Regions from separate parts of the Stenotrophomonas sp. SMYL41 genome, predicted to be linked through region 2. Evidence: riboswitches for the same ligand, from Rfam matches in the RefSeq annotation. Region 2 holds a riboswitch; the other holds the start of a gene.
What was found. Region 2 has a riboswitch for glycine ahead of gcvP (aminomethyl-transferring glycine dehydrogenase). Riboswitches for the same ligand answer to the same signal wherever they lie in the genome.
Positions count from the first base shown of each region.

Region 1 (4,410 bases), on a different contig from region 2:
TCGTGCCGGCCCGCACCGTGGTCTGGGCCGCCGGCGTGGCCGCGTCACCGCTGGCGCGCACGCTGGACGTGCCACTGGATCGCGCCGGCCGCGTGCAGGTGCAGCCGGACCTGACCCTGCCCGATCACCCGGAGCTGTTCGTGGCCGGCGACCTGGCCGCACTGAACCAGGCCAATGGCAAGCCGGTACCCGGCGTGGCGCCTGCCGCCAAGCAGATGGGCAAGTACGTGGCCGGGGTGATCCGCGCGCGCCTGCATGGCAAAGCCGCACCGGGGCCGTTCAAGTACGCCGACTACGGCAACCTCGCCACCATCGGTCGCATGGCCGCGATCGTGCACCTGGGCCGGCTGCAGCTTTCAGGCATCCTGGCCTGGTGGTTCTGGCTGGCCGCGCACGTGTTCTTCCTGATCGGCTTCCGCAACCGCATCGTGGTGCTGCTGAACTGGGCCGTGGCGTACTGGAGCTACCAGCGCAGCGCGCGCATCATCTTCGGTGATGACCAGGAAGACCGGCGGCCGAGGCGGTAGGACCGAAGACGGATAGGGGTGCTCTGCCTGGGAGTAGATCCACGCCATGCGTGGATGCATGTCTGTGCAGGCCGCATGGAGCTCAGCCACGCATGGCGTGGCTCTGCTGCCTCATCGGGCCACCCGGCACCCGCCGTCTCGACCATGCCCGGCAGAAATCTTCCTTCCTCGCGGTGTCGGCAATCTGTGCGGTACTCCAATGCCGGGTGATCCAGATCGTCAACGCGGTGCTGCTCAGATGCCAGCGCAGCATGCCGTGCCGAGGCTGCCGCCACAGGTGGCGTCGGGCAATCCAGTAAGCCTCGCGCTCCACTTCAGGCACCTTCTTCTGCCTCGCGTTCGTATCGAACAGCTGCGCGGCGAAGCGCCAGGGATTCATCGTCTGGTATCCCGCCCGCGGTTCACTGCTGCATGCGGCCACACCACTGGGCGTGCGGTCGGCAGGGTTCGGTCGACCTTCCACCAGCGCCAGTCCAAGCAGGTACAGCAGGCCAGGCAGCAGTGCGATGCCGGTGACCAGCACGACGACGGAGAGCCATGCCTTGCCCGCAGCACGCATCGCTCACGGCGCCTTCGGTTTCGGGTACCACAACGCGTTGACGATGACCCAGCGCTGGTCGAAGCGCCCCATGTGGAAGTAGTCGACGAACCACGGGGTTTCCAGTCGTACCGAGGCCGCGTTGCCGGTCACGTCCAGCACCGTGCAGCGGCGGTCCCATTGATCCTTCGGGGTCTTCAGCGCGCCCTGCTTCGTCAACGAGACCAGCTCTTCCTTCGACATGCGGCGCAGGCCCAGGCGTTCGTCGGGTGTATCGCCGAGCACCGCGCGCTTGGCCAGGTCCGGGTGCAGGGAACGGTCGACACGCTTCGGGTCGGCCTCCAGCTGGCCATCGACGTAGTCGTGGCAGGTGGCTTCGATGGCCGCGAGGGTGACCGGGTCGGCGGCAGGGCTGGTTGCTGCGGAGAGAGCGAACAGCAGGGCGATCGTGGACATCCGGGTCTCCAGCTCTGGGCGCGGGGCGATCATCGCATGGGCCGGGCAGGCCCATCCACGCATGGCGTAGATCTACAGAAGCGTCTCGGCAGGTGCCTGCAGCCAGGCCAGCTTGCGTTCGCGCGGCTGCTGCTTGAGCTGCCATTCGGCGCGTGAGGCGCCGGCCCGGTCCGGGTACTCGCGCACGGCCAGTACCCGCAGCGGCGGCCGGGCCCGGGTGTAGCGCGCGCCCTTGCCGGCCTGGTGGGCGGCGAAACGCGCGTCCACGTCGGTGCTGATGCCGGCGTAATAGCTGCCATCGCGGCATTCGAGCAGGTACAGGAACCACGGGCGGAGGGACGGGGCCATGGCCGGATTATGCCGTGCTGCACTGCAGCGGATATACTGGCGCCCGAATGCAGGAGAGAGGCGCCGCGCTGGCGCCCGCCGAAGGCGCAGGCTCCCATGATCGCTCAGGCCGGTGGGCTGGAATCCCACCAACCATGCATTCGACTCGCCGAGCTGGAGAGAGGTCACCGGGCACGCCCGGGACGATCCGCCGAAGGGGCACGCGGCCTACGCCGCTGAACTCTCAGGCAAAAGGACAGCGGGAGCGGCACCGGTCATCGTCATCCCGTCATTGCGCAGGCAGTGGCGATAGTGGCGCATGGCCGGCCCCACCGCGCCCGGAGCCTGTCCCCATGCTGCTGTCCATCATCTACCTGATCGCCATTTCCGCCGAAGCCATGACCGGCGCACTGTCCGCCGGCCGCCGCCGCATGGACCTGTTCGGCGTGGTCATGATCGCCTGCGTCACTGCCCTCGGTGGCGGCTCGCTGCGCGACATCCTGCTTGGCCATTACCCGCTGGGCTGGGTGAAGCATCCCGAGTACCTGGGCTTCACCGTATGCGCGGCGCTGATCGCCACCTGGATCGCACGCTGGATGCACCACTTCCGCCGCACCTTCCTGGTACTCGACGGGCTGGGCCTGATCGCGTTCACCCTGATCGGCTGCTCGATTGCGCGCGAGGCTGGCCATGCCATGCCCATCGTGCTGATTGCCGGCATGCTGACCGGCGCGTTCGGTGGCGTGCTGCGCGACATCCTCTGCAACGAGGTGCCGCTGATCTTCCAGAAAGAGTTGTACGCGATCATCGCGCTGCTGACCGGTGCGGCCTATCTGTTGCTGCTGCACTGGGGAGTGGCCGATGCCACCGCGATACTGTGCTGCCTGGGCGGCGGCTTCGCATTGCGCCTGCTGGCGATCCACTACCGCTGGGAAATGCCGAAGTTCGTGTACCACGACGAAGTGCATTGAAGTTCGCGTTCGCCGAGCACGGGGTTCGACGGCGTGGATCTGCTGCACCACCCCGGCGATGTACCTGGCGCTGTCGCTGGTGCGCAGCGCCAGGCGCATCGCCGGTGCAGATGGGCCGGTCTCCAACTCCGGCCGGCCCTGATCGCGGCCGCACCCCCGCAGGCGCTGGCCGCCATCCACACACGTGCCGCACTCAGGCGGCTTCGGACACCTCTACGTCGCGACGGGCGCGCACCGCCGCAGCCAGTCGCTCCAGCACCGTCACGGTGGTGTCCCAGTCGATGCAGCCATCGGTGATGCTCTGCCCGTAGACCAGCGGCTGGCCTTCCACCAGTTCCTGGCGGCCACCGACCAGATGGCTCTCGATCATCACGCCAACGATGCGCTGTTCGCCGTCTTCCAGCTGAACGGCGATGTCCTCGATCACCTTCGGCTGGTTCTCCGGGTTTTTCAGGCTGTTGGCGTGGCTGGCGTCGATCATCAGGCGCGTGGGCAGCTTGGCCTTGGCCAGCGCCTGGCAGGCGTCGGCAACGCTGCCTGCGTCGTAGTTCGGCTGCTTGCCGCCACGCAGGATTACATGGCAATCCGGATTGCCGGTGGTCGATACGATGGCGGTGCCACCCTGCTTGGTGACCGACAGGAAGTGGTGCGGATTGGACGCCGCCCCCACCGCGTCAGCGGCGATCTTCACGTTGCCATCGGTGCCGTTCTTGAAGCCGACCGGGCATGACAGCCCCGAAGCCAGTTCGCGATGCACCTGGCTTTCGGTGGTGCGTGCACCGATCGCGCCCCACGCCACCAGGTCGGCGATGTACTGCGGCGAGATCACATCGAGGAATTCGACACCGGCCGGCAGGCCGAGCTTGTTGATGTCGCGCAGCAGGCCACGGGCGATGCGCAGGCCCTTGTCGATCCTGAAGCTGCCGTCCAGGTCCGGATCGTTGATCAGGCCCTTCCAGCCCACCGTGGTGCGCGGCTTCTCGAAGTACACGCGCATGACGATTTCCAGTTCGCCGGCCAGCGCGTCACGTAGCGGCTTCAGGCGCTGGGCATACTCGATGGCGGCCTTCGGGTCGTGGATCGAGCACGGGCCCACCACCACCGCCAGGCGGTCGTCACGGCCATGCAGGATCTGGTGCAGGGCCGCGCGCGAGGCGCTGACGGTGTCGGAGGCTTCATCGTCACAGGGCAGCATCGCCAGCAGCTGGGCAGGCGGTGTCAGCGGTTCGATGGTGCGGATACGCAGGTCGTCGGTGTGCGGGGGCATTGCGGGAGATCTCCGGAACGTTGGGGGTCCCCAGCGTGGCGGCATGAAAAAAGCCGCCAGGTTCGCTGGCGGCTTTCGGGAATGCGTCTGAAGCTTTCTTCAGGGTGAGCGCAGTCCTTCCTCCGCCAGTGGCTTCGGAAAGTAATACCAGTAAAAGCGGGTGGCGGCTGCGTTCATGGGTTGTATTGATAACACAGCTTTTGCGCAGTGCAAAATGTTTCATCCGCAACTGGGGACACGGTTCAGTGAGGTGCGCTCCAGCGCGGCCTACCCGGCAGCAGCCAGCCAATGTTGCTCATCTGCCATGCACTTCCACGTCCAGCA
Region 1 covers NZ_JAWIRX010000017.1:14,836-19,245, reverse strand. The annotation lists gene V3B30_RS17645 (NAD(P)/FAD-dependent oxidoreductase) at 1-527, shown strand, start outside; gene V3B30_RS17640 (hypothetical protein) at 610-1,086, opposite strand; gene V3B30_RS17635 (nuclear transport factor 2 family protein) at 1,090-1,521, opposite strand; gene V3B30_RS17630 (GIY-YIG nuclease family protein) at 1,594-1,869, opposite strand; glycine riboswitch at 1,910-1,999, shown strand; glycine riboswitch at 2,013-2,116, shown strand; gene V3B30_RS17625 (trimeric intracellular cation channel family protein) at 2,202-2,819, shown strand; gene V3B30_RS17620 (3-deoxy-7-phosphoheptulonate synthase) at 3,013-4,086, opposite strand; gene V3B30_RS17615 (hypothetical protein) at 4,382-4,410, opposite strand, start outside.
Region 1: it holds a riboswitch for glycine, as region 2 does, so the genes downstream of both, V3B30_RS17625 (trimeric intracellular cation channel family protein) here and gcvP (aminomethyl-transferring glycine dehydrogenase) in region 2, are expected to answer to the same signal.

Region 2 (4,410 bases):
CACGGCCGGCAGCGCGGTCTCGTCAGCCACCAGCAGCACCTGGCCAACGCCGGCCGGCGGCTTCCATTCCCAGCCCTCGCTGCTGTCGGCACAGTCGGCATCCGGGGCCAGCAGCACCACACGGTCGCCCGGCCGTGCATGCATGGCCCAGCGCGAGGCGGGGCCGGTCACGCCGTGGATGACGAAATCGACGTCGACCTCGCCCTGCTCGGCGCGCAGCTGGCGGATGGTGTAGGTGCGCATCGGCGGGCGCTGGTCGTCCGGCAGGGCCCGATAGCGTGGATACCAGTCCTCGCCGCTGGGGACCTGCGGCACCTCCTGGCCGGGCAAGGGGAAGAACACCTTGATGCGCTGGTCCGGGCCTTCGGTCTTCATCCGCGCCACGTCGGCACCGGTGAACACCATGCGGTCCAGGGAAGGGGAAAGAACGCGGCGCTCCTTCAGCGCCACCTCGAACAGGCGGTAGGTCTGCTGCGCAGCCATGGGGGTACCTCATGCAACGACAGTGGATCGGCTGGCTGTTGTGCACCCGTGCACCGGCTGGCTGGAGTACCCAGCCTAGTCCGGTGGTTTCCCGTCGCAAGTGCTGCGGGCGTCACGGCCCGCCCTACCCCTGCACGCTGCTCAGTGACCTGTGCTGGCCGCCTGCGCCGTGTGTTCGCGCTGGTGTTCCCAGTACCAGAACACGAAGCCGGCGCCGAAGAACGCCGCCTGGCCCAGCGCCAGGTGCAGCGGGCTGGCGCTGAGCAGCGGTGACACCACGCCGGCCACCACGGTGCTGATCATCAGCTGCACGAAGGCCTGCAGCGACGAGGCCAGGCCGCGCTGGTGCGGGTACATGTCCAGCACCGCCAGCGCCAGGATCGGGAAGATCAATGCCATGCCCATGCCGCCCAGGAAGATCGGCAGCACCGCCCACGGCAGCACGAACTGCGGCGCCAGCGCCACGTAGCCGACGTTCAGCACCACCGACAGCGCGCACAGGCCGAAACCGATGGCGACCTGGCGGGTGGGCGTGGTGTGCCCGGCCATGCGCCCGGACAGGAACGAGCCGGTGGTCATGCCGCCGATGGTGGGGATGAACAGCCAGGCGAAGCCGCCCTCGCCCAGATGCAGGTGCTGCATCACGAACACCGGCGCCGAGGCGATGTACAGGAAGATGCCGCCGAAACCGATGCTGCCGGCCAACGCCAGGCGCAGGAAGCGCGGGTTGAAACCGATGCGCACGTAATCACGCATCAGCACGCGCGGCGACAACGGCACCCGGGCCTCGACCGGGTGGGTTTCCGGCAGGTAGCGTGCGGTGGCTGCCAGCAGGACCAGTGCGAACACCACCAGGAACCAGAAGATCAGCGGCCAGCCAGCACCGCTGAGCAGGATCCAGCCGCCGATGATCGGCGCGATGGCCGGGGCGATGCCGAACAGCATCGACACCTGGCTCATCAGCCGCTGCGCGTCATGGCCGTGGTACAGGTCGCGGATCACCGCCCGGCCGACGATCATGCCGACGCCTGCAGACAGGCCCTGCAGCGCGCGGAACGCCAGCAGCGTGGTCAGGTCGGTGGACAGCGCACAGCCGACCGAGGCGCCGACGAAAATCACCAGGCCACCGAGGATCACCCGCTTGCGTCCCCAGGCGTCGGACAGAGGGCCATGCGCCAGGCTCATCAGGCCGTAGAACAGCAGGTACACGCTGATGGTCTGCTGCACCGCCACCTCGTCCACCGCCAGGCGCTGGGCCAGCTGCGGGAACGCCGGGAAGATGGTGTCGATCGAGAACGGGCCGAACATGGCCAGGCCGGCGAGCAGCAGGGCCATGCGGCGGGTGGAAGGAGCAACAGCGGCGGTCATGGGGAAGGCGTCCGGCAGGGCCATGCGCAGCACGCACGGCGGGCGCCGATCCCCTTCTGCAGGGACGGCGCCAGATGAATTCGGGTATCCGCCCATCATAGGTGGGGATTGCGCCTGATGCCATGCAGCGGTGCACAAAACGCACGGCCGGGCCATCGGCCATTCAGGCGCAACGGCCGGGCCCGGAGGCGGCTGGCGCGCCCGCAACGGGCTATAATCGGCGGGCAACACGGTGGGAGAAGCGGAACACCGCTGCCGAAGGCGCAACGCCCGTAATCGCTCAGGCCCGATACCACCCGTAACACAACTCTGGAGAGACCGGTTCGATCCGGCGCCGAAGGGGCACGAAGCTGCGGTCCGCCGCGCTTTTAAACTCTCAGGCAAAAGGACAGAGGGGCGCCCCGCAGACCGCCGACCGGCGGCTTGTGCCCGTGCGTGTGCCCTTTCCTGACGGATCCTTCGCCATGTCCCAGAACACCCCTTCCCTGCGTGAGCTCGAGCATCATTCCGCGTTCGTCGAGCGCCACATCGGCCCCAACGATGCCGAGATCGCGCAGATGCTCGACGTCGTCGGCCACGCGTCGCTGGATGCGATGACCGATGCCATCGTACCGGCCAAGATCAAGTCGCCGGCGCCGCTGGCACTGCCGGAGTCGATGACCGAAGTGCAGGCCCTGGCGAAGATCCGTGCGATCGCCGACAAGAACACCGTGCTGCGCAGTTTCATCGGCCAGGGCTACTACGGTACCCACACGCCGAACGTGATCCTGCGCAACATCCTGGAAAACCCGGCCTGGTACACCGCCTACACCCCGTACCAGGCGGAAATCTCGCAGGGCCGCATGGAAGCGCTGATCAACTTCCAGACCCTGTGCGCCGACCTCACCGGCATGGAAATCGCCAACGCCTCGCTGCTGGACGAAGCCACCGCCGCCGCTGAAGCGATGACCCTGGCCAAGCGTTCGGCCAAGTCGAAGTCGGACACCTTCTTCGTGCACGACGCCGTGCACCCGCAGACGCTGGAACTGCTGCGTACCCGCGCAGAACCCATGGGCATCGTGCTGCGCGTCGGCACCCCGGCCGAAGCGCTGGAAGCGGAAGCCTTCGGCCTGCTGCTGCAGTACCCGGATACCTTCGGCCAGGTCGGCGACTACAAGGCGCTGGTCGATGCCGTGCACGCGCGCGGCGGCCTGGTGGCCGTGGCCACCGACCTGCTGGCCCTGACCCTGCTGGCCGCCCCGGGCGAATGGGGCGCGGACATCGTGGTCGGAAACAGCCAGCGTTTCGGCGTGCCGTTCGGCTTCGGCGGCCCGCACGCCGCGTTCATGGCCTGCCGTGACGCCTACAAGCGCTCGATGCCGGGCCGCCTGATCGGCGTCTCGGTCGATGCCCAGGGCAACCCGGCCTACCGCCTGACCCTGCAGACCCGCGAGCAGCACATCCGCCGCGAGAAGGCCACGTCCAACATCTGCACCGCACAGGTGCTGCTGGCGGTGATGGCCTCGATGTACGCCGTTTACCACGGCCCGGACGCCCTGACCCGCATCGCCCGCCGCACCCATCGCCTGGCCTCGATCCTGGCCGCCGCGCTGCGCAACGCCGGCGTGCAGGTCGGCGGTGACTTCTTCGACACCCTGCATGTCACCGGCGTGCATGCCGATGAGATCCACGCCAAGGCCCGCGCCGCCGGCTACAACCTGCGCGCGATCGACAGCGACTCGGTCGGCATCAGCCTGGACGAGACCGCCACCCGCGCCGACGTGGTCGCGCTGGCTGCCGTGTTCGGTGCCCAGGCCGACGTCGACGCGCTGGATGCCAGCACCGCCGATGCACTGCCGGCCGGCCTGCTGCGCCAGTCCGCGTTCCTGACCCATCCGGTGTTCAACACCCACCACAGCGAGCACGAACTGCTGCGCTACCTGCGTTCGCTGGCCGACAAGGACCTGGCGATGGACCGCACGATGATCCCGCTGGGCTCGTGCACCATGAAGCTCAACGCCACCGCCGAGATGATCCCGGTGACCTGGCCGGAGTTCTCGCAGATCCACCCGCTGGTGCCGGCCGACCAGGCGCTGGGCTACAAGGAGCTGATCGACACGCTGGAAGCGATGCTGGTGGAATGCACCGGCTACGACGCGGTCAGCCTGCAGCCGAACTCCGGCGCGCAGGGCGAGTACGCCGGCCTGCTGGCGATCCGCGCCTACCACCGCTCGCGCGGCGAAGACCACCGCGACATCTGCCTGATCCCGGACTCGGCGCACGGCACCAACCCGGCCTCGGCGCAGATGTGCGGCATGAAGGTGGTGGTGACCAAGACCGATGCCAACGGCAACGTCGACGTGGAAGACATCCGCCTCAACGCCGAAAAATACAGCGACCGCCTGGCCGCGATCATGATGACCTACCCGTCCACGCACGGCGTGTTCGAGGAAGAGGTGGTGGAGATCTGCGAGATCATCCACAAGCACGGTGGCCAGGTGTACACCGACGGCGCCAACATGAACGCCCTGGTTGGCGTGGCCAAGCCGGGCAAGTGGGGTTCGGACGTTTCGCACCTGA
Region 2 covers NZ_JAWIRX010000016.1:3,100-7,509, forward strand. The annotation lists gene V3B30_RS17035 (siderophore-interacting protein) at 1-483, opposite strand, end outside; gene V3B30_RS17040 (multidrug effflux MFS transporter) at 625-1,851, opposite strand; glycine riboswitch at 2,151-2,253, shown strand; gene gcvP (aminomethyl-transferring glycine dehydrogenase) at 2,316-4,410, shown strand, end outside.